2 regions of the Geodermatophilus sp. URMC 61 genome follow, and region 2 is predicted to be linked to the other one. Evidence: riboswitches for the same ligand, from Rfam matches in the RefSeq annotation. Region 2 holds a riboswitch; the other holds the start of a gene.
What was found. A riboswitch is a leader RNA that binds a small molecule or an ion and turns the genes downstream of it on or off. The one in region 2 is predicted to bind cyclic di-AMP.
Positions count from the first base shown of each region.

Region 1: another riboswitch for cyclic di-AMP. It lies ahead of ACU610_RS10925 (transglycosylase family protein); the one in region 2 lies ahead of ACU610_RS12390 (C40 family peptidase).

Region 1 covers NZ_JBRFHZ010000002.1:2,372,541-2,386,890, reverse strand. Annotated here, with positions in the region: gene treZ (malto-oligosyltrehalose trehalohydrolase) at 1-1,292, opposite strand, end outside; gene ACU610_RS10925 (transglycosylase family protein) at 1,605-2,192, opposite strand; cyclic di-AMP (ydaO/yuaA leader) riboswitch at 2,196-2,363, opposite strand; gene treY (malto-oligosyltrehalose synthase) at 2,705-5,056, opposite strand; gene glgX (glycogen debranching protein GlgX) at 5,053-7,170, opposite strand; gene uvrB (excinuclease ABC subunit UvrB) at 7,631-9,745, shown strand; gene ACU610_RS10905 (MmcQ/YjbR family DNA-binding protein) at 9,950-10,300, shown strand; gene ACU610_RS10900 (TerC family protein) at 10,812-11,969, shown strand; gene ACU610_RS10895 (TerC family protein) at 12,314-13,423, shown strand; gene ACU610_RS10890 (S9 family peptidase) at 13,451-14,350, shown strand, end outside.
Region 2 covers NZ_JBRFHZ010000002.1:2,666,714-2,681,063, forward strand. Annotated here, with positions in the region: gene ACU610_RS12320 (hypothetical protein) at 1-1,227, shown strand, start outside; gene ACU610_RS12325 (hypothetical protein) at 1,355-1,525, shown strand; gene ACU610_RS12330 (SpoIIE family protein phosphatase) at 1,701-3,947, opposite strand; gene ACU610_RS12335 (STAS domain-containing protein) at 4,013-4,363, opposite strand; gene ACU610_RS12340 (ATP-binding protein) at 4,437-4,868, shown strand; gene ACU610_RS12345 (serine/threonine-protein kinase) at 4,871-6,373, shown strand; gene ACU610_RS12350 (RtcB family protein) at 6,454-7,626, shown strand; gene ACU610_RS12355 (hypothetical protein) at 7,989-8,111, shown strand; gene ACU610_RS12360 (STAS domain-containing protein) at 8,461-8,826, shown strand; gene ACU610_RS12365 (TIGR03557 family F420-dependent LLM class oxidoreductase) at 8,872-9,840, opposite strand; gene ACU610_RS12370 (SMP-30/gluconolactonase/LRE family protein) at 10,047-10,946, shown strand; gene ACU610_RS12375 (hypothetical protein) at 10,957-11,178, opposite strand; gene ACU610_RS12380 (D-2-hydroxyacid dehydrogenase family protein) at 11,229-12,185, opposite strand; gene ACU610_RS12385 (hypothetical protein) at 12,257-12,427, opposite strand; cyclic di-AMP (ydaO/yuaA leader) riboswitch at 12,772-12,905, shown strand; gene ACU610_RS12390 (C40 family peptidase) at 12,918-13,448, shown strand; gene ACU610_RS12395 (hypothetical protein) at 13,527-13,895, opposite strand; gene ACU610_RS12400 (hypothetical protein) at 14,113-14,350, shown strand, end outside.

The DNA of each region.
Region 1 (14,350 bases), 290 kb from region 2:
CACGGCGTCGAGGCGCCCCACTCCTCGCCCATGAAGAGCATCGGGGTGAACGGGCTGGTGAGCACCAGCGTCGCGCCGACGGCGAGCAGGCCGGGGGAGAGGGACGCCGAGACGCGGTCGCCGACGGCGCGGTTGCCGATCTGGTCGTGGTCCTGCAGGTAGCCGAGGAACTTCCAGCCGGGCAGCAGCGCGGTGTCGACCGGCCGGCCGTGGTGCCGGCGGCGGAAGCTCGACCAGGCACCGTCGTGGAAGTACGCGCCGGTCAGCGTCTTGGCCAGCCCGGCGAGCCCGGCGGCGGCGAAGTCCCCGTAGTAGCCCTGGCCCTCACCGGTCAGCACCGAGTGCAGCGCGTGGTGGAAGTCGTCGCTCCACTGCGCGGAGATGCCCGTGCCGTTGGCCACCCGCGGGGTCACCATCCGCGGGTCGTTGAGGTCGCTCTCGGCGATGAGCGTCAGCGGCCGGCCGAGCGCCACCGAGAGCCGGTCGACCTCCTGCGCCATCTCCTCGAGCACGTGGGTGGCCCGCTCGTCGACCAGCGCGTGGACGGCGTCCAGCCGCAGCCCGTCGACGTGCATGTCCCGCAGCCACATCAGCGCGTTGTCCAGGATGTAGCGGCGCACCTCGTCGGAGTCCGGGCCGGAGAGGTTGACCGAGCTCCCCCAGGTGTTGGCGCCGCCCTCGCTGAAGATCGGCATGAACAGCGGCAGGTAGTTCCCGGACGGGCCGAGGTGGTTGTAGACGACGTCCTGGATGACGCCGAGGCCGCGCTGGTGGCAGGCGTCGACGAAGCGCTGGTAGGCCGCGGGACCGCCGTAGCTCTCCTGCACCGTGTACCAGAGGACGCCGTCGTAGCCCCAGTTGTGCGTGCCGTCGAAGCCGTTGACCGGCAGCAGCTCGACGAAGTCGACGCCGAGGTCGACCAGGTGGTCGAGCTTGCCGGTGGCGGCGTCCAGCGTGCCCTCGGGGGTGAACGTGCCGACGTGCATCTCGTAGACCACGCCACCGGCCAGCGGGCGGCCGGTCCAGGCGCGGTCGCCCCACGCGTACGAGGACGGGTCGTAGCGGCGGGACGGCCCGTGCACACCCTCGGGCTGGCGGCGCGAGCGCGGATCCGGGCGGGGGGTGTCGTCGTCGCCCAGCAGGAAGCCGTAGTCGGCCTCCGGGCCGGCCTCGACCTCGGCCCGCCACCAGCCGCCGTCCTCCCGGCGCATGTCGTGCACCGACCCGTCGACCTGCAGCCGGACCCGTTCCGGGACCGGCGCCCAGACGGCGAACTCGACGGCAGCGGACATGCAGGGGCCTCCAGGGGAGTCGTGGGTGGTCCGAGGGGTCATGCCCGCGCGGACGGCCGCCAACCACGTCTTTCCCGCGTGCCGCGCGCCACTCCTCGAGGACCCCGTCCTCCCCACCCCTCGTGGAAGGACCCCCGACCCCCACCGCTCGCAGGCTCGGGTCAGGCCCCGTCCGGAGGCTCGCCGCGAGCTCGTGAGCGGTGAGGAGGACGGGGTCCTCGTGCCGGCAGGGGGCCGGCGGGACCCGGGACGGAGCCGAGGGGCCCGGGCTCCCGGCGGCCGGGGGAGTGCCTCCCCGGCCGCCGGTCCGCCTCACGGCAGCTGCAGCACCTGACCGGCCGAGATCCGGTTCGGGTCGCTGAGCTGGTCGTCGTTGGCGGCGTACAGCGCCTGCCAGCCACCGGCGACGCCCTGCTGCTGGGCGATCGTGCCCAGCGTGTCACCGGCCTGGACGGTGTAGGTACCCCCGCCGGCCGCTGCCGGGGCCGGCGCGGCCACCGGGGCAGCGGCGATGGGAGCCGCGCCGGCCTCGGGAGCGGAGGGGTTGAGACCCTTGCCGCAGGTCGGCCAGGCGCCCGGGCCCTGGGCGTCGAGCGTGCGCTCGGCGACGGCGATCTGCTGCGCCTTGGTGGCCAGGTGGGCGTTGGACGCGTACTGGTGGCCACCGAACGCGGCCCAGGTGCTCGCGCTGAACTGCAGGCCGCCGTAGTAGCCGTTGCCGGTGTTGATGGCCCAGTTGCCGCCGGACTCGCACTGGGCGACGGCGTCCCAGTTGTTGGGGGCGGCCGCCGAGGCCGGGGCGGCCAGGACGCCGAGGGAGACGGCGGCGGCACCGCCGAGCACCACGGCACCACGGCGCAGGGCGCGTGCGGACGTGCGGGCAGGAGAGGACGAACGCATGGGGGACTCCCGATCCGCCGCCTGCGAGGTGAGCTGTCGGGTTCGGAGCGATCGGTGCCCCGGCCGTGCGCACACGGCTTCACCCCGAGGTGCCCGGCCGGACCGGCCGGGCACCGAGATGGGTCCCCCACCCCCGTCCTGGCTGTGCAGGAGGTACGGCGGCCGACGGACGGGGTTCGGCGGATCGGCTCCGGCACCCGGTTCCGGATGGGGGTGCCCGGACAAGGTAACGGTCAGGTCACGGCGGCACACCCCGTGCCCCACGGGCAACTCGGGTGACACGGCCGGCCGTCGGCGCCGGGACCGGGCGGATCACCTGGTCACGTCCCCGCGTGGGCACGTGCCCACGCGGGGACGTGAGGTCCGTCTCACCTCGGCCCCGCGCCCCGGCCCTGGACCCCTGCAGGCACGAGGACCCCGTCCTCCTCACCGCTCACGAGCTCGCGGCGAGCCTCGGGACGGGACCTGGGGCGAGCCTGCGAGATGGTGGGGGCAGGGGTCCTGCTACCGCTTCAGTCGCGGACCAGGAGCGCGACCGGGAGCCGGTCGAGCAGCCCGGCCACCGGCAGCCCGTCGGCGTCGGAGACGAACCGCCCGCCGGTGAGCAGGTCCCGCCAGGCCCCGGTCGGCAGCTGCAGCGCGGTGTCGCCCCACCCGGTGATCGACAGGCCCACGGGCAGCCGGGTCGCCACGGGCACCACACCGCCCCGGTCGAAGGCGACCACGTGGTCGGAGGCGACCCCGGTCGCCGTCACCGGCTCGTACCCGGTGAACCACTCCGGGTGCTCCCGGCGGGCGCGCAGCACGCGGGAGACGACGAGCAGCTTGGCCGCGCCGGTCTCGTCGACCGTGGGGACCTCGCCGGCGTCCAGCCGGGCCAGCAGCCTCCGCCGCAGGTCGTGGTCGACCGGACGGCGGTTGTCCGGGTCGACCAGCGAGAGGTCCCACAGCTCGGTGCCCTGGTAGACGTCCGGGACGCCGGGCATCGTCAGCTGCAGCAGCTTCTGCGCCAGCGAGTTGGACCGGCCGAACGGCGCGATGCGGGCGACGAACCGCTCGATCTCGGAGCTGGTCCGCTCGTCGTCGAAGGCCGCGTCGACCATCTCGTGCAGAGCGGTCTCGAACTCCTCGTCGACGTCGGTCCACGTCGTCGACGTCCCCGCCTCGCGGGCCGCCTTCTCCGCGTAGCCGTGCGCCCGCTCGCGCGACAGCGGCCAGGCGCCGACCAGGTTCTGCCACACCAGGTGCGCCAGCGGGCGGTCGGGCAGCGGGTGCCGGGTCAGCAGCCCGCGGACCAGGTCGGCCCACTCGGCCCCGAGCTCGGCGAGCACGGCCAGCCGGGCTCGGGTGTCCTCGCTGCGCTTGGTGTCGTGGGTCGACAGCGTGGTCATCGACTGGGGCTTGCGCTCCAGTCGGCGCTGCTGCGCCTCGTGGAACTCCTGCACCGTGCTGCCGAACCGCGCCGGGTCCCCGCCGACCTCGTTGAGCATCACGAACCGCGCCCACCGGTAGTAGGCGCTGTCCTCGACCCCCTTGGCCATGACCGGACCGCTGGTCTGCTCGAAGCGGGTCGCCGCCTCGGTCCCGGCCTGGGAGAGCACCGGGTGCAGCGCGTCCAGCGCGGCGGAGAGGTCGGGACGGCGCTCCCGCACCGCGGCCACGGTGGCGTCGAGGTGCTCGCGGCCGTCGGGGAGGTAGGTGCGGTAGACCGGGAAGCTGGCCAGCAGCTCGGCCAGCGCCTCGGTCTGCTGCTCCCGGTCGATGCCGGGCAGCTCGCCGATCACCCGCACCAGCCGGGCCACCTCCGAGCCGAGGATCCCGTCGGTCACCTCGCGCTTGCAGTCGTGCACCAGCTGCGCGTAGTCGACCGGGGCGCCGGTGAGCTCGGTGTCCAGCGCGCTGAGCACCGCCTCGCCGGCCGGGTCGACCAGCACGTCGTCGACCTCGGCGAGGGCGTCGTAGCCCGTCGTCCCGGCGGTCCGCCACGACTCCGGCAGGTCCTCCCCGGGCTCGAGGATCTTCTCCACCACGGTCCACCGGCCGCCGGAGGCCTCGGCCAGCCGGTCGAGGTAGCCCTTGGGGTCGGCCAGGCCGTCGGGGTGGTCGATGCGCAGCCCGTCGACCGCGCCCTCCTCGACCAGCCGCAGGACGAGCCGGTGCGTCGTCTCGAAGACCGCCGGGTCCTCCGTGCGCAGCCCGGCGAGGGTGTTGATCGCGAAGAACCGGCGGTAGTTGAGGTCGCGGTCGGCGCGCCGCCAGTCGACCAGCTCGTAGTGCTGCCGGTCGTGCACCTCCTGCGGCGTCCCGTGCTCGGTGCCCGGCGCGACGGGGAAGCGGTTGTCGTAGTAGTGCAGCTCCGGGGCAGCGTCCTCCCCACCCGCCCCCTCGACGACCTCGAGCTTCTCGACGTCGTCCGCCGACCCGAGCACCGGGATGCGCACCCGGCCGCCGCCGAAGTCCCAGTCGACGTCGAAGGCGGCCGCGTGCGCGCTGTCCCGCCCGTGCTTCAGCACGTCCCACCACCAGGGCGCCTCGGCCGGGTCGGCGATGCCCATGTGGTTGGGCACCAGGTCCAGCACCAGCCCGAGGCCGTGCTCGTGCAGCGCGGCGACCAGCCGGTCGAAGCCGGGCCGACCGCCGCGCGACTCGTCGATGTGCGCGTGGTCGACGGTGTCGTAGCCGTGCGTGCTGCCCGACGCCGACCGCAGCAGCGGTGAGGCGTAGGCGTGGCTCACGCCCAGGTCGGCGAGGTACCCGGCCAGCGACGCGGCGTCGTCCAGCGTGAAGTCGGCGGTGACCTGCAGCCGGTAGGTCCCGGTGGGGACGGCGCGGCGGCGGGCCGCGCCGTCCATCGGCTCGCTCACGAGCGGCGGGGGGCGCTGAGCACGACCATCGAGCGGTCCTGCACCGTCACCGTCTCGCCGGCCTTGAGCTCCCGCGGCTCGACCTCACCCATCTCCGCGGTGTCGAGCACCACGGTCCACGCGGCCACGGCGTACTCCTCCGACGGCAGGGTGAACTCGATCGGCTCGTGGTGGGCGTTGAAGGCCAGGTAGAAGTGGTCGTCGACCACGTACTCCCCGCGCTCGTCGGTCTCCCGGATGCCGTGCCCGTTGAGGTACATGCCGATCGTCCTGGCGTAGCCGGCGTCCCAGTCGTCCTCGGTCATCAGGTCGCCGGACGGAGTGAGCCAGGCGACGTCCTGCACCGGGTCGCCCTCGCCCCGGCGCACCGGGCGGCCGTGGAAGAACCGGCGGCGGCGGAACGTCGGGTGCTCGCGGCGCAACCGGGTCACCGCCTTGGTGAACTCCTGCAACCCCTCGTCGACCTCGTCCCAGTGGATCCAGGTCAGCGGGGAGTCCTGGCAGTAGCCGTTGTTGTTGCCCTGCTGGGTGCGGCCCAGCTCGTCACCGTGCAGCAGCATCGGGACGCCCTGGCTGAGCATCAGCGTGGCCAGGAAGTTGCGCCGCTGCCGGGCGCGCAGGTGGAGGACCTTCTTGTCGACGGTCGGGCCCTCGACGCCGCAGTTCCAGCTGCGGTTGTGGCTCTCGCCGTCGTTGTTGCCCTCGCCGTTGGCCTCGTTGTGCTTCTCGTTGTAGGAGACCAGGTCGTTGAGGGTGAACCCGTCGTGCGCGGTGACGAAGTTGATGCTCGCCACCGGGCGCCGGCCGGAGTGCTGGTAGAGGTCGGCCGAGCCGGTGAGCCGGCTGGCGAACTCGCCGATCGTGGAGGGCTCGCCGCGCCAGAAGTCCCGGACGGTGTCGCGGTACTTGCCGTTCCACTCGGTCCACAGGGCCGGGAAGTTGCCGACCTGGTAGCCGCCCTCACCGACGTCCCACGGCTCGGCGATGAGCTTGACCTGGCTGACCACCGGGTCCTGGTGCACCAGGTCGAAGAAGGCCGACAGCCGGTCGACGGCGTGCAGCTCGCGGGCCAGCGTGGAGGCCAGGTCGAAGCGGAAGCCGTCGACGTGCATCTCGGTGATCCAGTACCGCAGCGAGTCCATGATCAGCTGCAGCGCCTGCGGGGTGCGGGCGTTGAGCGAGTTCCCGGTGCCCGTGTAGTCCATGTAGTACTGCGGGTCGTCCTCGACCAGCCGGTAGTAGGCCCGGTTGTCGATGCCCTTGAACGACAGCGTGGGGCCGAGGTGGTTGCCCTCGGCGGTGTGGTTGTAGACCACGTCGAGGATGACCTCGATGCCCGCCTCGTGCAGGGTGCGGACCATCCCCTTGAACTCCTGCACCTGCATGCCGTTGTCGGTGTTGCTCGCGTACTCGTTGTGCGGCGCGAAGAACCCGATCGTGTTGTAGCCCCAGTAGTTGCGCAGGCCCTTCTGCTGGAGCGTGTCGTCCTGCACGAACTGGTGCACCGGCATGAGCTCGATGGCGGTCACGCCGAGCTCCTGCAGGTAGGAGATGACGGCCGGGTGCGCGATGGCGGCGTAGGTGCCGCGCAGCTCCTCCGGGACGTCGGGGTGGGTCATCGTCAGGCCCTTGACATGGGCCTCGTAGATGACCGACTTGTGGTACGGCGTCCTCGGCGGTCGGTCCACACCCCAGTCGAAGTACGGGTTGACGACGACGGACTTCGGCATGTGCGCGGCCGAGTCGTCGTCGTTGCGCTCACCGCTGTCGAAGTCGTAGCCGAAGACCGAAGGGTCCCAGTCGATCGGGCCGTCGATCGCCTTCGCGTAGGGGTCGAGCAGCAGCTTGTTGGGGTTGCAGCGCAGGCCCTGGGACGGGTCGTAGGGGCCGTGCACGCGGTAGCCGTAGCGCTGCCCGGGCTGGATGCCAGGCAGGAAGGCGTGCCAGACGTAGCCGTCCATCTCGGGGAGCCGGATGCGCTCCTCGTTGCCGTCGCCGTCGAAGAGGCACAGCTCGACCTTCTCCGCGACCTCGCTGAAGATCGCGAAGTTCGTGCCGGTGCCGTCGTAGGTCGCGCCGAGGGGGTAGGCGGTTCCAGGCCACACCTGGTTCATGGACGAGGTCCTCCTGTGCTGGCGCCCCCGGGAGCCGGGGGCCGGTGGCCTCCCCGCCGCGAGGCGTCGTCGGGGAGGTCGGTTCGCGTGGTGTTCCGGACCGTCCTGCCCGGGCGCGCCGCCGTCCAACCCTCTCCGAGGTCACTGCGCGGAGACGTCGCTCACGTCCCCGGAGGGAGGGGCCGTGTCGGGACGACGACGCCCCCCGCGGAGGTCTCCGTGGGGGGCGTCGTGCGCAGGTCCGGCCGGGGCAGTGACGCCGGGTCCGACCTCGTCCTGGGCGCAGGGCCCCGGGTGGCACTGGTCCTCGGCGGTGACCGCTCCTGCGACCGGGGACGCTAGGCGGCGACCCCAGCACGTGCAAGCACCGGACGCCAGTCCCGCCGTCCCAGTCGCCCCTCGCGTCCGCCCACGGCTCACGGACGACTTCCTGTCACTGGCGGGTCGTACCGTCGGACCCGTGCGCACGTCCACCGACCTCCGGCCCACCCGCGGTCGTTTCCGCGTCGTCAGCGAGTTCGAGCCCTCGGGCGACCAGCCGGCCGCCATCGAGGCGCTGGCCGAGCGCGTCAACTCGGGCGCGACCGACACGGTGCTGCTCGGCGCCACCGGCACCGGCAAGTCGGCGACGACGGCCTGGCTGATCGAGCAGGTCCAGCGGCCGACGCTGGTGATGGCCCCGAACAAGACGCTGGCCGCGCAGCTGGCCAACGAGTTCCGCGAGCTGCTGCCGGACAACGCCGTCGAGTACTTCGTCTCCTACTACGACTACTACCAGCCCGAGGCGTACGTCCCGCAGACCGACACCTACATCGAGAAGGACTCCTCGATCAACGAGGAGGTCGAGCGGCTCCGGCACTCCGCCACCAACAGCCTGCTCACCCGGCGCGACGTCGTCGTCGTCTCCACCGTCTCCTGCATCTACGGCCTGGGGACGCCGGAGGAGTACGTCGACCGGGCGCTGAAGATCAAGGTGGGCGAGGAGCGCGACCGCGACGAGCTGCTGCGCACCCTGGTCACCGAGCAGTACACCCGCAACGACCTCTCGTTCACCCGCGGCACCTTCCGGGTGCGGGGCGACACGATCGAGGTCTTCCCGGTGTACGAGGAGCTCGCCTGCCGGATCGAGATGTTCGGCGACGAGGTCGAGCGGCTGTACTACCTGCACCCGCTCACCGGCGAGGTGGTCCGTGAGGTCGACGAGCTGTTCGTCTTCCCGGCCACCCACTACGTCGCGGGCCCCGACCGGATGGAGCGGGCGATCGCCTCCATCGAGGCCGAGCTGGAGCAGCGGCTGGCCGAGCTGGAGCGGCAGGGCAAGCTGCTGGAGGCCCAGCGGCTGCGCATGCGCACCACCTACGACATCGAGATGATGCGCCAGGTCGGGTTCTGCTCCGGCATCGAGAACTACTCGCGGCACATCGACGGGCGCGCCCCCGGCAGCGCCGGCGCCTGCCTCATCGACTACTTCCCCGACGACTTCCTGCTGGTCATCGACGAGTCGCACGTCACCGTGCCGCAGATCGGCGGCATGTACGAGGGCGACATGAGCCGCAAGCGGACGCTGGTCGAGCACGGCTTCCGGCTGCCGTCGGCGATGGACAACCGCCCGCTGAAGTGGGAGGAGTTCACCGACCGGATCGGCCAGACCGTCTACCTGTCGGCGACACCGGGGCCCTACGAGCTCGGCCGGGTCCAGGGTGACGTGGTCGAGCAGGTCATCCGCCCGACCGGCCTGGTCGACCCGGAGGTCGTCGTCAAGCCGACCAAGGGGCAGATCGACGACCTGGTGCACGAGATCCGGGTGCGCACGGAGAAGGACGAGCGCGTCCTGGTCACCACGCTGACCAAGAAGATGGCCGAGGACCTCACCGACTACCTGCTCGAGCTGGGCATCAAGGTCCGGTACCTGCACTCGGAGGTCGACACGCTGCGCCGGGTGGAGCTGCTGCGCGAGCTGCGGCAGGGCGAGTACGACGTGCTGGTCGGCATCAACCTGCTGCGCGAGGGCCTCGACCTGCCCGAGGTGTCGCTGGTGGCCATCCTCGACGCCGACAAGGAGGGCTTCCTCCGGTCGGAGCGGTCGCTGATCCAGACGATCGGCCGTGCGGCCCGCAACGTGTCCGGCCAGGTGCACATGTACGCCGACACCATCACCCCGTCGATGACCACCGCGATCGAGGAGACGAACCGGCGGCGCGAGAAGCAGATCGCCTACAACCGCGAGCACGGCATCGACCCGCAGCCGCTGCGCAAGAAGATCGTCGACATCCTCGACGGCATCTACCGCGCCGCGGAGGACGCTGAGAGCGTCGAACTGGTCGGCGGTTCGGGCCGGCAGCAGTCGCGCGGCAAGGCGCCGGTGCCGGGACTGTCGTCGAAGAAGGCGGGCAAGGCCGGCGGCATCGACGTGCAGGGCCTGCCGCGCGCCGAGCTGGCCGACCTCATCACGCAGATGAACGAGCAGATGCTGGCCGCCGCCCGCGAGCTGCAGTTCGAGGTGGCCGCCCGGCTGCGTGACGAGCTGACCGAGCTGAAGAAGGAGCTGCGCCAGCTCGACGCCGCCCACGCCTGAGAGGACCACCCTGCCCCTGCCGCTCGGAGCAGGACCCCGTCCCCCCTTGACGGCCCCCTTGCCCCCCCGCCACTCGCAGGCTCGCGGCGGGACCCTGCAAGAGGGCCGTCAGAGCTCAGGGCGGTGCCCTGGACGGGGCCGCGGCGAGCCTCTGGACGGCGCCGGGCCGGAACGGGACCGGCGGGACCCTGCAGGATGGCCACCGTGGAGCGGGACGAACTGGTCGCCTACTGCCTGGCCAAGCGGGGCGCCGAGGAGACCTACCCGTGGGGTGACGCCGAGCTCGTGGCGAAGGTCGGCGGCAAGGCCTTCGCCTTCCTGGACCTCGACGGCGGCACCGTCGGCGTCAAGTGCGGGCGCGACGCGCAGGAGGCCGCCGAGTGGCGGGAGCGCTACCCGGGCGCGATCGCGCGGAGCTCCTACATCGGCCGCTACGGCTGGAATGCCGTCGACTGGACCGGGCCGGTGCCCGACGACGAGGTCCGCGAGCTCGTCGACGCCTCCTACGAGGCGATCATCGCCGCCCTCCCCAGGAGCAGGCGCCCGGCGGACTGAGCGAGGCGCCCCTCGCGCGCCGCAGCAGTGTGCGGTCGCGGCGGGTTCCGCGGTCCAGCCCCGCCAGAGACGTACAGCGCTCGACCAACCCCGGAGCGGCGCACCGCGTCTCCCGCCGCGAGGCCGCCACCAGGTCGGGGACGACGAGCGCCAGAGCCCGGCCGCCGTGGCGATCCGGACGGCGAGCGAGACGGACGTCGACGTGCAGATGGGTCCTCGAGGGGCCGGGTGGCCCACGCCACGCCCGGATGAGGGTGTTCTCATCGAGGGAACACCGCGCATCCCGGTAGCGTCGATGGGTAAGTAAGCCGTCCGACGGTGGCCCGCAGCGCGGGTCGGCGTCGGCGGTTCCGTGGAGGGGAGTATCCCCGCGCAGCGGCGTCGTCAGTACGAGGTCCCCATGGACCTCCGGCGCCGTTGGCCACCTCAGGGATGAGGGGCGGGAGAGACCTCGGGTCAGACACACGGCGCCTTGCGCGCCGTCGAGTCACCGGAGGTATCTGCCTTGGACGTGCCCTTCTGGGTGTGGGCTCTGACGATCGCCGCGATCGTCGGGATGCTCCTGTTGGACTTCGTCGGCCACGTGCGCACCCCGCACGCGCCGACGCTGCGTGAGTCGGCGATCTGGTCGGCGGTCTACGTCGGTATCGCCGTGGTCTTCGGCCTGCTGGTCCTGTGGTTCTCCGGCGGCCAGTACGCCGGTGAGTACTTCGCCGGGTACATCACCGAGAAGAGCCTCTCGGTCGACAACCTCTTCGTGTTCGTCCTGATCATGGCCAGCTTCGCGGTCCCGCGGGAGCTGCAGCAGAAGGTGCTGCTGTTCGGCATCGCCTTCGCCCTGGTGCTGCGGACGCTGTTCATCTTCGTCGGCGCCGCCGCCATCGAGCAGTTCAGCTGGATCTTCTACGTCTTCGGTGGGTTCCTCGTCTGGACCGCGTGGGTGCAGGCACGCGGCGGCCACTCGCACGACGAGGAGTACAAGGACAACGTCGCGCTGCGGCTGGCCCGCAAGGTCTTCCCGACCACCGACGAGTACCACTCCGACAGGATGGTAACCAAGATCCACGGCCGGCGGCACATCACCCCGCTGGCCATCGCCCTGGTCGCCATCGCGAGCGCGGACATCCTGTTCGCCGTCGACTCGATCCCGGCGATCTTCGGGCTGACCCAGGAGACCTACCTGGTCTTCACCGCCAACGCCTTCGCGCTGCTGGGTCTGCGCCAGCTGTTCTTCCTCATCGACGGCCTGCTCGACCGGCTGGTCTACCTGTCCTACGGCCTGGCCGTGATCCTCGGCTTCATCGGCGTGAAGCTGCTCATCCACGCGCTCCACGAGAACGAGCTGCCGTTCGTCAACGGCGGCGAGCACGTCACGGTGATCCCCGAGGTGCCCACCTGGCTGTCTCTGACGGTCATCCTGGCCACGCTGGTCGTGACCACGGTCGCGAGCCTGGTGAAGGACCGGCGCGACCGGGCCCGTGGCGTCGAGTCGCCCACCGGCGCGGGTGACGCGGCGGCCGGCTCCGAGGGTCCGGTGGCGCAGGGGCCCGGCGACCGCGACCCACACGCGCGCCGTGCCGACGAAGCCACGCCCTCGCCGCACGACGCGCCGGTGACCGGCGCCGTCGACGAGCACGCCGCCAGCGGCGCCACCCGCCACCGCGGCTGACCCGTCCCGCCCCACCCCACCGGGCCCGTCCTCGCCGAGGGCGGGTCCGGTGCCGTCCGCGGCCGGTCCAGCGGCGGTATCCCCGAGAACACTACGAACACTTCAGACGTCGCGTCGAAGGACGACCGGAGGGCAGGTACGGTGAGCGCCACGGCTTCAGAAGGCCGCAGCCGCTGACGGCTGCGCCGGTCCGGGGCCGCTCGATGGAGGGGAGTATCCCCCCGCGGCAGTGTCGTCATCACGAGGTCCCATGGCCTCCGGTACTGCCGATCGCCGGCCCCGCGGCCGGCGGTGGGAGAGACCTCCGGTGCTGACACCTGCCTGTCCCCGGAGGAAACCACCGAATGGAACTCCCCGTCTGGTTCGAGGTCGCGACGTTCGTGGGGCTCACGGTCCTGCTGCTCGCGGACCTGGCCATCGTCGCGCGCCGCCCGCATGAGCCCTCCGTGAAGGAGGCGAGCATCTGGGTGAGCTTCTACGTGGCACTGGCCCTGCTGTTCGGGCTGTTGCTGCTGAGCTTCACCAACGGCACGTACGCGACGGAGTTCTACGCCGGTTGGCTGACCGAGTACTCGCTGTCGGTCGACAACCTCTTCGTCTTCGTGATCATCATGGCCCGCTTCCGGGTGCCGCGGCACCTGCAGCAGGAGGCCCTGATGGTCGGCATCATCATCGCGCTGGTGCTGCGCGGCATCTTCATCCTGCTCGGCGCCGCGGTCATCGAGCGGTTCATCTGGGTCTTCTACATCTTCGGCGCGTTCCTCGTGTACACCGCGATCAACCTGGTGCGGCACCGCGGCGAGGACGAGGACTACGAGGAGAACGCCTTCATCCGGCGGATGCGCAGGGTCCTGCCGATGACCCAGGACTTCCAGGGCGCCAAGATCCGCGTCACCGAGAACGGCAAGAAGCTCTGGACGCCGATGGTGATCGTCTTCCTCGCCCTGGGGACGACGGACCTGCTCTTCGCGCTGGACAGCATCCCGGCGATCTTCGGTCTCACCCGCGAGCCGTTCATCGTCTTCACCGCGAACGTCTTCGCGCTGATGGGCCTGCGGCAGCTGTACTTCCTGCTCGGTGGCCTGCTCAAGCGGCTGGTCTACCTGTCGCTCGGCCTGGCGGTCATCCTCGCCTTCATCGGCGTGAAGCTGATCCTCGAGGCCCTGCACGAGAACAACCTGCCGTTCATCAACGGCGGCGAGCACGTCGAGTGGGTGCCGACGATCCCGATCTGGCTGTCGCTGTCGATCATCCTCGGGGTGCTGCTGCTGGCCACGGTCGCCAGCCTGGTCAAGACCCGCGGCCAGCTGCCGGACGAGGAGCCGGGTCTGGGAGCTCCCGACGTCGCGCCGGAGACCGCCGAGTCGGTCGCCACGGGTGGCCCGGCGGCCGCGGCCGCGGCCGAGTCGCGGCTCGCGACGGAGACCGATGGGGAGGGGCGTTCCCGCCGCTGAGCCCCGCGCCCGGGAAGCGCGCCGACGGTGCGCCCTGACGACCTCGCGCTGCTGCGCGCCCCCGGCGTCCCCACCGTCTCCGCGGACGGGCGCATGGCCGTCGTCGCGGTCACCCGGCCCGACCCGGGGGACGACGCGGAGCGCAGCCGGCTGTGGGCCGTGCCCACCGACGGGTCGGCGCCGGCCCGCGCGCTGACGTCCGGCCGCCGGGACACCGACCCGGTCTTCTCCCCGGACGGCCGCTGGCTGGCCTACCTGGGCGCCGAGGCCGGCGGGCCGCCGCAGCTGTACCTGCTGCCCACGGCCGGCGGCGCACCCCGCCGGCTGACCGACGCCCCACTGGGCGCCGGCCGGCCGGTCTGGTCGCCGGACTCCCGCCGGCTGGCCTGGACCGCCCGGGTGCCGCAGGTGGACCGGTCCGGCGCGGACCGCGCCAGGCAGGCGCCGTGGCTGGTCACCACGCTGCGCTGGCACGCCGAGGGCGCCGGGGTCGTCACGGACCGGCACAGCCACGTCTTCGTCCTCGACCTGCCGTGCGACGCGGAGGACGACGGGACGCCGCCGCGGCCCCGGCAGGTCACCGACGGCAGTGCCGACGACACCGACGTCACGTGGAGCCCGGACGGTGCCGAGCTGGCGTTCGTCTCCGCCCGGCACGCGCGGGCCGACCGCGACCTGGTGCAGGACGTCTACGCCGTCCCGGCCGCGGGCGGGACGCTGCGCCGGGTCACCGACGGCCGGGCGGAGTGTGCCCGGCCCGCCTACGACCCCTCCGGCGACTGGATCTGGGTGACCGCCCGGCTCGAGCTGGGTGGGGACGGGCTGGACGTCGCCGGCCGCGGCGCCACCCTGTGCCGGGTACGCGCCGCCGGCGGCGCGCTCGAGCCGGTGCTGGCCCCCGCCGCCACCGATCGGGGCGACGCGACG
Region 2 (14,350 bases):
CTCACCCCGCCGCTGGCCGGGCTGCTGGCCACACTCGCCGCGGGCTCGGGCAGCTGCGCGCTGCCGGTGCGGACGGCGTCGGGTCGCGAGGTGGCGGAGGTGCTCTTCGCCGTCCTGCCGCGCGGGCTGACCAGCGGCGTCTCGCTGCACACCGGCACCCGGGAGGACCTCGGCGACACCGCGCCGGTCGAGGTGCGGCTCACCGGCGCGCCCGCGCGGACAGCGGTCGCAGCCCACGACACCGAGCGCGCGCGCACGCTGCTCGAGGCCGCGAGCAAGGCCGAGCTGGCACCCGACGAGCTGGCGGACCTGCGCCGCCTGGATGCGTGGCTGTTCGCCGACGCCTGGGCCGAGCAGGACGCCGCCGGGCTGTCGGCCGACCAGGTGGCCAGCGTGCTCGAGTCGTCGGCCGCCCCGCGCTGGCTGACGCGCGGGGGCAACGCGGCCGCCGTCCTGGACCTCGCCGCGGACAGCCCGCCCGTCGAGACGGCGCTGCGGGCGGCGGTCGACCGGTGGCCGGCGGTCGCCGAGCTCGTGCGCGGCCGGGTGCTGGCGGCGCTGCTGGACGAGGTGTTCGACGGCGCCGCGGGCCCGGCCGAGCTCGCCGTCGAGGTGGCCGGGATCGGGCAGGCCGACCTGTGCACGGCGCTGGCCGACGAGGTGCGCCGCGGGCGCCGGATCCCCCGGCTGGACCGCGCGACCGGCCTGCTGGTCGAGCAGGCGCTGGCCCTGGGCGTCGACCTGCCGCTGCTCCGGCTCACCGGACAGACCTGGGAGCTGGCGCTGCTGGCCACCCGCCGCGAGGTCGTCGGCGACGCGCTGGTCAGGCAGTGGCGGTCGTCGGGCGGGTGGACGGCGGAGCACGGCGAGCTGCTCGGGCACCTGCTGGTGGCCGACCCGGGCTGGCTGGCCCGGCTGGGCGACGCCGTCCCGGTCTCGGCCCTGCCACCGGCGCTGCGGTGGGCGGCGCTGCGCATGGACGTGGCCGGGGTCGAGGAGCTGGCCGCGGCCGTCGCGACCGGAGCCGGCGCGGGGCGTGGCTGGGCACTGCGCGAGGTGGTGTTCGGCTCGGAGCTGCCGGCGCATGACGTCGACCGGGTGCTCGGCCGACGTTTGGAACTGCTGCTGGTGGACGACGGCTGGCCGCCGGAGCTGGCGCAGTCGTTCGCGCGCAGCCGCGGTGCCGACGAGTCGTCCCGCCGCCGCCGTCGCCGCGGCGACGCCTGAAGGACCCCGACACCGGCACCCCGGTTTCCCCGGCAGTCCCACGCGGCACAGCCGCCCCCGCGCGTCCCAGGCACACCCGCTGCGGCTCCTAGCCTCGGTCAGGACCACGCACGGAAGGACTCTCATCGTGGCCAAGCACCTGCTGGACGAGACCGCCGAGTTCACGCTCCCCACCGTCGGGCGGCACGCGGCGGACGGCGAGGACGACCCCGGCGACCGGACGCAGCGGTTCGACGCGGGCGTGCGTCGCCAGCCGCCGGTCCCGGGCCGCGCGGAGCCCGACGGCCGTACCCGGTAGACGGCGCGCCGACCCAGCCGGCCGGGCCCGGGCAGCACGACGCCCCCGGTCCCGGCAACACACCCCCGCGTGACCTCTACCCCTGCCCACCATGCGGGGCAGCGGTGTAGGTCGGATCTACCCCTGCCCACCATGCGGGGCAGGGGTGGAGGTCGCGCGGGAGGGCATCCGACGCTCAGGTGCGGCCGAGCGCGACCAGGGTGACGTCGTCGGTGTCGGCCGGGTCGAGGGCGGCGAGCACCCCGTCGAGCAGCGCCTCGGGCTCCGCGCCGGCCGCGACGGCGGCACACAGCGCGTCCAGCCGGTCGGGCAGCGGGACGTCGCGGCGCTCCACCAGCCCGTCGCTGTAGAGCAGCAGCCGGTCCGGCCCGGCCAGCCGGACGCGGGTCTCGGCGTAGTCCACCTCGTCGAGCAGGCCCAGCGCCGGCCCCCGCCCCTCGAACAGCAGCCGCACCCCGTCGGCCGCCGCGTGCAGCACCGGCAGGTGGCCGGCGTTGGCGACCGCGACCTCCCCGGTCTCCGGGTCCAGCTCGGCGACGACCGCGGTGGCCAGCTCCCCGGGCAGCAGCGCGGCGATCACCTCGCCCAGCCCCTGCAGTGCGGCGGCCGGGCCCCGGTCGCGCAGCAGGTGGGCGCGCAGCGCGTGCCGCAGCTGCGCGGTCACCGAGGCAGCGGCCAGCCCGTGCCCGGCGACGTCCCCCAGCACGATCGCCAGCCGGCCGCTGGGCAGCGGCACCAGGTCGTACCAGTCGCCGCCGACGACGTCCGCGGCGCTGGGCCGGTAGCGGGCGGCCAGCGCGACGCCGGGCACCTCCGGCAGTGCCTCGAGCAGCAGGGTGCGCTGCAGCGCCGCGGCCAGCCGGTTGTCCTCCCCGGCGCGCAGCAGCGCCGACTCGGTCAGGTGGGCGGCCAGCGCCTGCGCGGCCTCGACCTCGTGCGCGCGCCACGGCGTCGCCGTCCCCCGCACGGTCTCGCGCCACGCGGCGAACGAGCGGCGCGGGGACAGCCGCGGCCCGGCCGCGGTCTCGACCGTCTTGGGCGTGTACGGGTTGCCACCCCAGGTGACCTCGCGCGGGGTCTCCGGCCGGAACCAGGCCAGGAAGTCGCCGCCCCCGCCGCCCACCTCCACGGCGAGCAGGCCGCCGGCGGTGTCGACGACGTCCGCGGCCTCGGGCACGACGCTGCCGAGAGCGTCGGTGGCCGGGCGGTCCTGGGCGAGCAGCGCGGCGACCAACCCGGGCACCCGCTCGGCCGGCGGGGTGCTGCCGAGCAGGTGCAGCCGGCCGTCGAGGCGGACGGCGGCACCGGCGGCGGGCAGCAGGTCCAGCACGGTCGGCGTCCCCTCGGTGAGGGCCTGCGCCGGGGTCCGCGGGGTGCGGCCGAGCGCGGCCACCAGCTCGGCCTGCCGCTGCGCCACCGCCACCACGCGGCCCTGCTCACCGGACTCGACCGTGGTGTGCAGCAGCAGCGAGGCGGTGCGGCCGAGGAACTCCGCGGCCACCCGGTCGGCGTAGGAGGGGCGGTGCGGGCCGCGGTAGTGGTGGCAGGAGACGAGCCCCCACAGCCGGCCGCGGTCGATCAGCGACACCGACATCGAGGCGACCACGCCCATGTTGGCCAGGTACTCCAGGTGCACCGGCGAGACGCTGCGCAGCATGGCGCCGGAGAGGTCCAGCGGGCGCCCCGTGACCGGGTTCGCGGCCGGCTCCAGCGGCACCCGCCGGTAGGTCGCGTCGGGGATGAGCCGCAGCCAGTTGGTGGCGTAGAGCGCGCGGGCCTGGGCGGGGATGTCGCTGGCCGGGTAGCGCAGGCCGAGGAAGGGCTCGAGGTCCGCGCGGCGGTCCTCGGCGACCACCTCGCCGTTCCACTCGGGGTCGAAGCGGTAGACCATCACCCGGTCGAAGCCGGTGAGCGCCCGCACGTCGCGGGCCAGCGAGGCGGTCAGCTCGTCGAGGGTGCCGCTGGCCGACAGGCGCTGCAGCACCAGCGCCAGCCGGGCGTGCCAGACGGCGTCAGCCCGTTCCGCGCCGGCCAGCGGCTCCCACTCGGTGAGCAGCAGGCCGTCGGCGCGGTGGACGACGAGGTCGACCTCCGCGCCGGCGACGGTCACCCGCATCGGGTTGACCTCCGGGAGGTGCCCGGCCAGGCCGGCGCGCAGCCGGTCGAGGTCGGCGGGGTCCAGCACGTCGGCGAGGCACGCCGGGGTCGTGCCGAGGACGTCGGCGGCGTTGGCCGAGGCGACGACGACGGCGAGGTCGGGCTCGGTGACGGCCAGCAGCGCGCCGTGCGGCTGGATCGCGCCCGGGACGGCGATCGGCTCGTCGGCGCAGCGTCGCAGGGCGTCCTCGTCGACACCGGAGGTCTCGGGCCCTGCCCTCTGGCCCGACTCCGCGCCGCGGTCCGCTCCTCGCTCGTTCCTCACTGCGGTGCTCCCGCGGCTGTCGTGGGGCGGGGCGTGCTGGCGATCGGCGTCATCGCCGGCCGACCCTACGGACCGACCTCGTTCTCCGTCAGGCTGGGCGACTCGACGATCGGCACCAGCGCCCGCAGCTCCAGCAGGTCGACCACCAGCCGCACCGGCCGGTTGGTGCGCGGGCAGACGACCTCGAGCGCGACGCTCTCGTCAGCGGCGCGGCGGGCGGTGCGCGCCAGCTCCCGGGCTCCGGAGCTGTCGAGGAACGTCGTGTCGGTCAGGTCGACGACCAGGGACTGCGGCTGCTGGGACAACTGTGACTCGACGGCCTCCGCGAGGCGCGGGGCGGTCGCGAGGTCCAGCTCTCCGCGTACGCTCAGCGCCGGCCGTCCGAGGACCGTCGTCCGCTCGACGTCGAACTGCACGGATCGGCCCTCCCATCGACGACGTGCAACCTGAGCAGCCTAGATGCCTGCGGGCGGGAGGGGGGAACTCGGCGTGGACATCGCGTTCACCGTCCACCTCCCGGTGGACACCGGCAGCGTCCCGTTCGTCCGCGGGCTGTGCCGGCAGGCCCTGGTGCACCTGCGGATCGAGCGGGTGGTGATCGACGAGATCGCGCTGGCGCTCACCGAGGCCTGCGCCAACGTCGTCCAGCACGCCGGGGACCAGGCCGAGTACGAGGTGGAGGTCGCCATCGACGACCGGCTGTGCCGGATCAGCGTGGTGGACGGCGGCGAGGGGTTCGACCCGGCCGCGCTGCCCGGCCGGGACGCGCACTCCCCGCTGGACGAGGGCCGCGGCCTGCTGCTCATGCAGGCGCTGGTCGACCGGCTGGACTTCCGGCACGAGTCCGACGGCCGGCACCGGGTCACGCTGGAGAAGCGGCTGACGCCGCACCCGCCGCTGCGCCCGGTCGACCCCGTCTGAGCATGGCGGCCACGGGAGACGTCCTCCAGGACCGCTACGAGCTCCGGTCGCTTATCGCGACCGGTGGCATGGGCGAGGTCTGGCGTGCGCAGGACCGGGTGCTCGGCCGCGAGGTCGCGGTCAAGGTGCTCAAGAGCCAGTTCACCGGCGACCCGGTCTTCCTGGCCCGGTTCCGCACCGAGGCCCGCCTGTCGGCCGGGCTGACCCACCCGAACATCGCCGTCCTGCACGACTACGGCGAGGTGGAGCCCACCTCGCCCGGCGGCGACCGGCTGGTCTACCTCGTCATGGAGCTGGTGGACGGCGAGCCCCTGTCGGCGGTGCTGGCGCGCGAGGGCCGGCTGGCGCCGCCGCGGACCCTGGACCTGCTGGGCCAGGTCGCCGCCGGGCTGGCCGCGGCGCACGCCGCCGGGGTCGTGCACCGCGACGTCAAGCCGGCCAACCTGCTGGTCCGCCCCGACGGCACCGTGAAGATGACCGACTTCGGCATCGCCTGGTCGGCCGCGAACGCCACCGTCACCCGCACCGGCCACGTCGTGGGGACCGCGCAGTACCTCGCCCCCGAGCTCGTGCAGGGGCAGAAGGCCACGCCCGCCGTCGACGTCTACTCGTGGGGCACGGTCGCCTACGAGTGCCTCGCCGGGCGCCGTCCCTTCGACGGCCCGGAGCCGGTCGAGGTCGCGATGCGGCGGCTGTCGGAGACGCCCGCGCCGCTGCCGGCCGACGTCCCCGCCCCCGTGCGCGCACTGGTCGAGCGCACGCTGGCCACCGACCCGGCCGCGCGGATCCCGGACGGCGCCGCGCTGGTCGCCGCGGTGGCCGACGCCGCCGGGGGCCGTGCCCCCGAGCCGGCCGACGAGCGGACGGCGACCCGCGTGCTGCCCGCCGTCCCCGTGCCGCAGTCGACGACCGCCCCGCTGCCGGGAAGCCCCCTCGCGGCGGCCACGGTCGTCGGGCTCCCCGCCCTCGACGACGAGGAGCCCGACGACCGTGGCCGGGTGCGCCGGCTGGTGGTGCCGGTGCTGGTCGGGCTGGTGGCCACGGCGCTCGTCGTCACCGGGGTGGTGCTCGGGACCCGCGACGTCCCCACCGCCGCGCCGCCCGCGGCCGCCCCCGCCACGTCCGCGGCGCCGACGACGGTCGCACCGCGACCCACGGGGACCTTCGTCCGGGTGGACCCCGCCGACCACGTCGGACAGCAGGTGACCGCGGTGCAGGCCTGGCTGACCGGGCTGGACCTGCCGGTCACGCTGGTCGCCGTCGAGCGGGCCGACGTCCCCGCCGGGGAGGTCCTCGCGCTCGCACCGACCGGTGAGGTCCCGGTCGGGACGACGGTGACGGTCACCCACGCCGTGGCCCCGCCGCCCCCTCCTCCCCCGCCGACGACCGCCGCGCCGTCGCCGACCGCCGGCGACGGGGACAGGGACAAGGGCAGGGACAAGGACAAGGGCAGGGACGGGGACGAGGGTCGCGGGCGGGACCGCGAGAAGAAGGACGACGACTGAGCTCCTCGCGCGGGTAACCGGGGTGCGGACGGCGGGGCAGGACTGCTCCACCGTCGCGCCCCCACCGGAGCGAGAGGGACATGGAGAAGATCAGCGACCGCCTCCTGAACTGGGCGTCGATCCTCGAGCCGACCACGCGCATGCAGGCCGAGCGCACGGCCTCGATGCCGTTCATCCACCCGCACATGGCGCTGATGCCCGACGCGCACCTCGGGCTCGGTGCGACCGTCGGCTCGGTGATCCCCACCGACCGGGCGATCATCCCGGCGGCGGTCGGGGTCGACATCGGCTGCGGGATGATGGCCGTGCGCACCCAGTTCACCGGTGACGACCTCCGCGGCCGCAACCTGGCCACGCTGCACGGGCAGGTCTCCCGGGCGGTCCCGCTGTCGGCCGGCCGCTACAACAGGAAGCTGCGCGAGACGGCGGCGGCGCGGGTCGAGGAGCTGCGCGACCTGCCCGGTGCGGCACAGGCCGACGGTGTCGCGCACAACTGGCCGCTGCAACTGGGCTCACTCGGCTCGGGCAACCACTTCATCGAGGTGTGCCTCGACGAGGACGACCGGGTGTGGCTGTTCCTGCACTCCGGCTCGCGCGGCATAGGCAACCGGCTGGCGTCCAAGCACATCCGGGTGGCGCAGGACCGCTGTGCCGGCATGGACCTGCCCGACCGCGACCTGGCCTACCTCGAGGAGGGGACGGCGGAGTTCGACGCCTACATCGAGGCGCTGCACTGGGCCCAGCGGTTCGCCGCGCTCAACCGCGAGGAGATGATGGACCGCCTCGCCGAGCAGGTGTCGCGGTTCCTCGGTGGGCGTGGCCGGACCGAGGAGGTGCACCGCGCGCAGGTCGTGCAGTGCCACCACAACTACACCGAGCGGGAGACGCACTACGGCACCGAGGTGTGGCTGTCCCGCAAGGGAGCCATCTCCGCGCGGGCCGGCGAGTGGGGGCTGATCCCCGGCTCGATGGGCGCGGCGTCCTACGTCGTCGTCGGCAAGGGCAACGTCGAGTCCCTGATGTCGGCGCCGCACGGAGCGGGCCGCAACCACTCGCGCGGTGCCGCACGGCGGATGTTCACCCGGGCCGACCTCGACCGGCGCATGAAGGGCATCGCCTGGGGTCACTCGGACGCGTTCCTCGACGAGCACCCCGACGCGTACAAGCCGATAGACCAGGTCATGTCAGACGCCTCCGACCTGGTGGAGGTGCGACACACGCTGCGCCAGGTGGTCAACGTCAAGGGCGACTGAGAAGGGCCGCCCCACCCCGACCGTGGAAGGACCCCGTGCTCGCAGCGCTCGCAGGTCTCAGCGCTCGCAGGCTCGGGGGTGAGCCTCCGGGGGGGTCGCCTCGGCCGACGTCCGGGTGCGTGAGCGGGGTCGCGGAACGACGACCCCTGCCGGCACGTTGCCCCCTGGTGCCGGCGCCCGCACGCGCCGGTGACCGCGCCCCGCGACGACGCCGGGCGCAGCTGACCCCGACGCCGTCGTCCGCCGTGCGTGAGCACGTGTGCGCGCCGACGCGCCGCCGCCCACTGCCGGCCCGCCGGTCGGCCCACCCACGAACCGCCGCCCCGGGCGACGCACGCCCGGAGGACGACAGGAGGACACCCATGCCATCCCGCAGCACGCGGACCGCTCGCACGATCAGGTCCTGGATCCGCCGGTTCGACCAGCACACCCTCGAGGTGTTCAACCCCGGCGCGCCCTACCGGCCCCGCACCGACCGGGCCTGACCCGCACCACACCGGCCGGCGTCCGCACCCGCGGACGCCGGCCGGCCCATGTCCCGGGGGCCCTGAGCGTCCCCGGGGACGCTCTCCCCCTGCCTCGCGTGGTGGGCAGGGGGAGAGTCCCCGCGCCGAGGGCACGAGGGTCCGGCCCCACTCCGCTGCGGGCGCGCCGGCACCGGGCTCGGCGTGTCGACACGGACCGGTGGTGGGCCATCTCATCGTGCACCAGCCAACATGCCCGGGTGCTGTTAACGTCGCAAACAGGGTCGAAGAGCTGGCCCGGACGCGCACGTCCGTAGGGGCGCCATCCGGTGGCTCAGCTGTCGACCGGTGTCCCCCAGAGGGGAGCACCATGCGCGCACGTGTCATCCCGCAGCAGACGCTCGAGCGTCCGCTGCTGCTGTCCATCGACCTGCAGACCGGTCGCGTGACCGCTGCCGGTGAGCTCGACCGTCTGGTCGCCCACCGGCTCGGCGACGCGCTGTACGCGCTCAGCCTGACCGACCACCGCTGCTGGACCGTCGACGCCGCGGGCATCACCTTCTGCGACGCCGAGGGTCTGCGGGTGCTCGCCGCGAGCGCCGCCCTGGCCGAGGACCGCGGCTGCACGCTGCGGCTGGCCTCCCCGTCGCCGTTCACCGTCCGGCTGCTGCGGCTGACCGGCATGGCCGGCCTGCTGGACCCCCAGGCCGACCGCTCCCCCGTCGACGCCGCCTGAGCGCCTGGGCCGACGTTCCCCGCGGGGGGACGTCCGCCCGGGCGCTCAGGACGACGGGGTCAGTGCACGCACCCGGTCGATGAGCTCACGCTCGCAGACCTCCAGGAAGCCGTCGGGGTCGGGGCCGGTGTTCTGCAGCACCACGTGGTCGAAACCGGCGTCGACGTAGGGCTGCACCTTCTGGACGTGCGCGTCGAGGTCGGGGCCGATGGAGAACTGCTGCCGGATGTCCTCGGGCTTCACCGTGGCGCTGGCCGCGTCGAAGTTGACCGGGTTCGGCAGCTCGCTCATCACCTTCCACCCGGTGAGCGCCCAGCGGCTGGTCTCCAGGGCGGCCTGGACGGCGGAGTCCTCGTCGGGCGCCCACGCCATCGGCACCTCGGCGTACCGCGGCCCGTTCCCGCCGGCGCCGGTGTAGGCCTCGACCAGGTCGCTGCGCGGCTCGGTGGCGAACAGCCCGTCGCCGAGCTCGGCGGCGAGAACCGAGGCGTTGTGCCCACCGGAGGCCACCGCGATCACGGGCAGCTGGTCGGGCAGGTCGAAGAGGCGGGCGTCCTCCAGTTGGAGGTACCGCCCGTCGTAGGAGCGGTAGCCGCCCTGCCACAGCAACCGGATGATCTCCAGCGCCTCGCGGAGCATCTCGTGCCGCTTCCGCACCGGCGGCCAGCCCGCGCCCACGACGTGCTCGTTGAGCCGCTCGCCGGAGCCGATGCCGAGGGTGAAGCGGTTGCCGGAGAGGATCTGCACCGTCGCCGCGGCCTGGGCGATCACGGCCGGGTGGTAGCGGATCATCGGGCACGTCACGCCGGTGGCCAGGCCGATCCGTTCGGTCCTCGCCGCCATCGACCCGAGCACCGACCAGGTGAACGAGCTGTGGCCCTGGACGTCGAGCCACGGGTGGAAGTGGTCGCTCATCTCGACGAAGTCGAAGCCCGCCTGTTCGGCGCGGACCGTCTGGCGGACGAGGTCCTCCGGTCCGAAGGCCTCGGTCGCGAGCTTGTAGCCGACCTGCATGGTGGTCGTCCTCACTGTCGGGTGCGGGTCCGCGAGGGCCTGCCCGGCCGGTCAGCTGCGGAAACGGCACGCCGGACCGCCCGGTCCGGCCAGCAGGCCGACGACACCCGCGCGGCAGGCCGACCCGAGCGGTTCCCGGCTCCCGCGACGGCGTCGTCCAGACCTCCGCGCCGGTGCGTGACCGGCGTCACCTACTGTCCCGGGCCATGGCGGAGCAGCAGCTCAGGACGGTCCTGGAGGGTGGCGGGTTCTTCGAGGGCCCGCGTTGGCACGAGGGCACCTGGTGGGTGTCGGACTTCTACCGGCACACGGTCAGCCGGGTGACGCCGGACGGCGCGGAGACCGTCGTCGTCGAGGTGGAGGGCCAGCCCTCGGGGTTGGGCTGGCTGCCCGACGGGTCGCTGGTGGTCGTGTCGATGAAGGACCACCGCGTGCTGCGGTACGCCGACGGGACCCTGTCCACCCACGCCGACCTGACCGAGCACTGCGGCGGGCACCTCAACGACCTCGTGGTCACCGAGGGCGGGCAGGTGTTCGTCGGCGACTTCGGCTTCGACCTGATGGGTGGCGGGGACGCGCGGACGGCGTCACTGAAGCGCGTCGACCCCGACGGCACGGTGTCGGTCGCCGCGGACGGGCTGCAGTTCCCCAACGGCATGGTGATCACCCCGGACGGCGGCACGCTCGTCGTCGGGGAGACCCTCGGCAACCGGTACACCGCCTTCGACCTCGGCGCCGACGGCGCGCTGACCGACCGGCGCGTGTGGGCGCCGCTCGGGCCGGAGGTCACCGGCCGCACCACCGAGGAGGTGCTGGGCCAGCTGGCGGTGGCGCCCGACGGCTGCGCGCTGGACGCCGAGGGACACGTCTGGGCGGCCGACGCGGTCGGCGGCCGGGTGGTGCGGGTCGCCGAGGGCGGCGCGGTCGTCGACGAGGTCGCCGCGCCCGAGGGGCTCGGCGTCTTCGCCTGCATGCTCGGCGGGGACGACGGCCGCACGCTGCTGATGTGCTGCGCGCCGGACTTCTACGAGCACAACCGGGCGCCGGTGCGCGAGGCGGTGCTGGTCGCGACCGAGGTCGACGTCCCCCGCGCCGGGCGGCCGTAGCCCCGCCGGCTCAGCTGCTGGTCCGGCCGCCGAGCGGGTTGTCGGTGTCGGGGACCCCGCTGCCGGTCTCCCCGGGGCTGGTCGACATCTCGCCGTCCCGCGCCGCCCGCGGCCCCTCCTGCTGGGACGGCGGCCCGACCAGGTCCTTCTCCGGCCGCTCGCCGGGGAGGACGTCGTCCTGCGGCTCGTTGACCCCACCGTGGGGACGGCCGGTCATGTTGCCCTCGGTCATCGCTGACCTCCTCGTGTCGGGCCCGGGTCCGTACCCGGGCCCGGCACTGGTCACGCAGGTGCGATGACGCGGACCGGCTCGCCGCGGAGGAAGGCGGCGACGTCGTCCACGGCGTCGCCGTAGAAGACGCGGTAGGTGTCGCGGGTAACGTAGCCCAGGTGCGGGGTGAGCACGGTGCGCGGCGCGCTGCGCAGCGGCGAGGCGGCGGGCAGCGGCTCGCGGTCGTAGACGTCGAGGCCGGCGCCGGCGAGGCGGCCCTGGGACAGCGCCTCGAGCAGCGCGGCCTCGTCGACGACCGGTCCGCGCGAGGTGTTGACCAGGATCGCGGTGCGCTTCACCCGGGCGAGCTCGTCGCGGCCGACCAGACCGCGGGTGCGCTCGGAGAGCACCAGGTGGACGGTGACGACGTCGGCGGTGGCGAACAGCTCGTCCCGGTCGACGCGTCGCACGCCGGCCTCGGCGGCGCGCTCGTCGGAGAGGTTCTGGCTCCAGGCGACGACCTCCATGCCGAAGGCCTGGCCGATGCGGGCGACGCGGGTGCCGAGCCGGCCGAGGCCGACGACGCCGAGCCGGGCGCCGGCGAGGTCGGTGCCGACGGTCCGCTGCCAGCCGCCGGCCCGCACCCCGGCGTCCTCCTCGGGGACGTGCCGGGCCACGGCGAGGATCAGCGCCCAGGTCAGCTCGACCGGGCCGGTGGGGTGGGCGCCGGTGCCGCAGACGGTCACGCCGCGCTCGGCCGCCGCGGCGACGTCGATGGCGGCGTTGCGGGAGCCGGTGGTGACCAGCAGCCGCAGCCGCGGGAGCCGCTCGAGGAGGCCGCGCGGGAACGGGGTGCGCTCGCGCATGGCGACGACGACGTCGAACCCGGCCAGCCGCTCGGCGACGGCGTCCTCGTCGTCGAGGTGGTCGGCGAAGGCGACGACCTCGGCCTGCTCGGGGAGGCGCGACCAGTCGGCGAACTTGCCGGACACGGACTGGAAGTCGTCGAGGACGGCGATGCGCAGCACGGTCCCCGAGCATGGCGGCGACCCCCCACCCGGAGCGAGCGGGGGGTCGCCGTCGGGTCAGCGGCGGGCGCTCAGCGCACCGGACCGCGGCCGTAGCCCCGGCCGCCGCCCTGCTTCTTGTTCTGCTCGCCCATCTTGGCGATGAACTCCTTGATCTTGGCCTGGTTCTGCGGCTTGCGGGCCTCCTGGATGACCTTCGCCGCGATCCCCGAGGCCAGGACCTTCCTCAGCATGCCGGCCATGGTGTTCCTCCTTGGGTCGGTTGGCTCTGGTCGTGCCCGGCGAGGACCCACCCCAACCACGACGACGCCAGAGCTGTCCGCGCATGGGTCTGCACGCTGTGCACAGGCGCTCCGTTGAAAGTGAAACTTTTTCATAACGTTCTGACCAGCACGTTTGCCGCGCGGGCCGACGGCCCGTCAGCGGCGTCCGTGGTGGTCAGCTCGGCGTGTCGCGGTCCGCGCCGAACACCCTGTGGCACCCCGGTCCGTGCTTTGTACAGGGCCGAAGGACCCACCTAGCCTCGGTCGCCGTCCGGAGGGCCCACGTCGCTGACCTTGCGACACCCGCCGGGCGCCGCCGAACCGTGCACTGGTCGATGACCCGTGCGCAGGCCGGGGACCCACCGCAGCACTGGGGTGAAGCGCGACCTCGTCGCGCCGGGCGACTCCCCCGTCCGAACCCGTCAGCTAACCCGGTAGGCGGTCGTGGAGAACAGGAGAACCGTCGTCGATGACGACTGCCCGCACGTCCTTCGCTCGTCGCTCGTTCCGGGGTGTCGCCGTCGCCGCCATCGCCGGCGCCGGGATCACCCTCGCCCCCCTCCCCGCCTCGGCCGCTGTCGGTGGCGCGACCGGTCAGGCCCTCGCGGCGGCCCCGGCTGTCGCCGCGGCCCCGGCCGCCGCGGCCAGCGGCGCCGCCCAGACCGCCGTCAACACCGCGCTCGCCCAGGTGGGTGACCGGTACGTGTACGGCGCCACCGGCCCGAACTCCTTCGACTGCTCGGGGCTGACCACCTTCTCCTACAAGGCGGCCGGCGTCTCCCTCCCGCGCACGTCCAAGGCGCAGTCGACGGTCGGCACCCCGGTGTCCAAGGCGAACCTGCAGCCCGGCGACCTGGTGTTCTTCTACAGCCCGGTCTCGCACGTGGCGATGTACGTCGGCAACGGCCAGATCGTGCACGCGCTCAACTCCAGCAAGCCGGTCCAGGTCATGAACCTCGACTCCATGCCGAGCTACGCGGGCGCCCGCCGGGTCGCCTGACCCGTTCCCACGTCGAGATCGCCGACCGCGCACGGCCACGACGCTGTGGACGGGCGAGATCGGCGATCTCGACGGCGGTCAGCCGCAGGGGTGCGGCGGCTGGTCGGCCGGCTGCAGCGAGAACACCGATGCGGCGTCCTGCGGCCAGGTGCGCAGGAAGAGCAGGCCGTACCGCTCGTTGAGCAGCGCGTCGGGCCCGGTGGTGTCGGCCAGGTCCAGCAGCCGGCCGGTCTCGTGGTTGCGGTAGCGGCGGAGCTCCGCGCCGCAGGCGACGGTGAGCTCGTCGCCCACGGCGCCCATGACGACGACCGGCGTCCAGACATCGTCAGGACTGCTGTCGCAGAGCAGCACGCGGGTGGGCTGGACGGCGTGGCCGGGAGCGTGGCTCGTGCAGAGGGTCGTCCGACTGCTGCGCGCGGCGGTCGGCCCGAGCTCGCGATCGGTCACGGCGTCCTCCTGTCCCGCGGTGCCCCCCGGCGGTGCTGCACCGGCCGGGGACAGTGCAGCACCGGGACGTTCCGGTGCGCGCGCCGGAGACACCGTCGTCCCCCGGTCGCGTGGGTGACGACGGAGCCCGGTGACGCAGCGTCGTCAGCGGCGAGCCGGGCACCGTCCCCGGCGGTCGCTGTGCGACTCCCCCGCTCGGTCCGGTTAGGTCGGTGACGTGGACAGGCGCACGCTGCTGCTGGGGGACTGGACCCCGTGGATCAGGGACGGCATCGACGTCCTCCGGCTGGTCATCCTCGCCGGGGCCGTGGTGTACGCGGCGGACGGGCAGTGGGGGTCGGCTGCGCTGCTGGCCGCACTGGGCAGCATCACCCTCGTCGCACGGGCGGTGAACCTGCCCCGGCTCTACGACCTGTCGCTGACCCTGGGCATGGCGCTGCAGGGGTTCGGCGAGA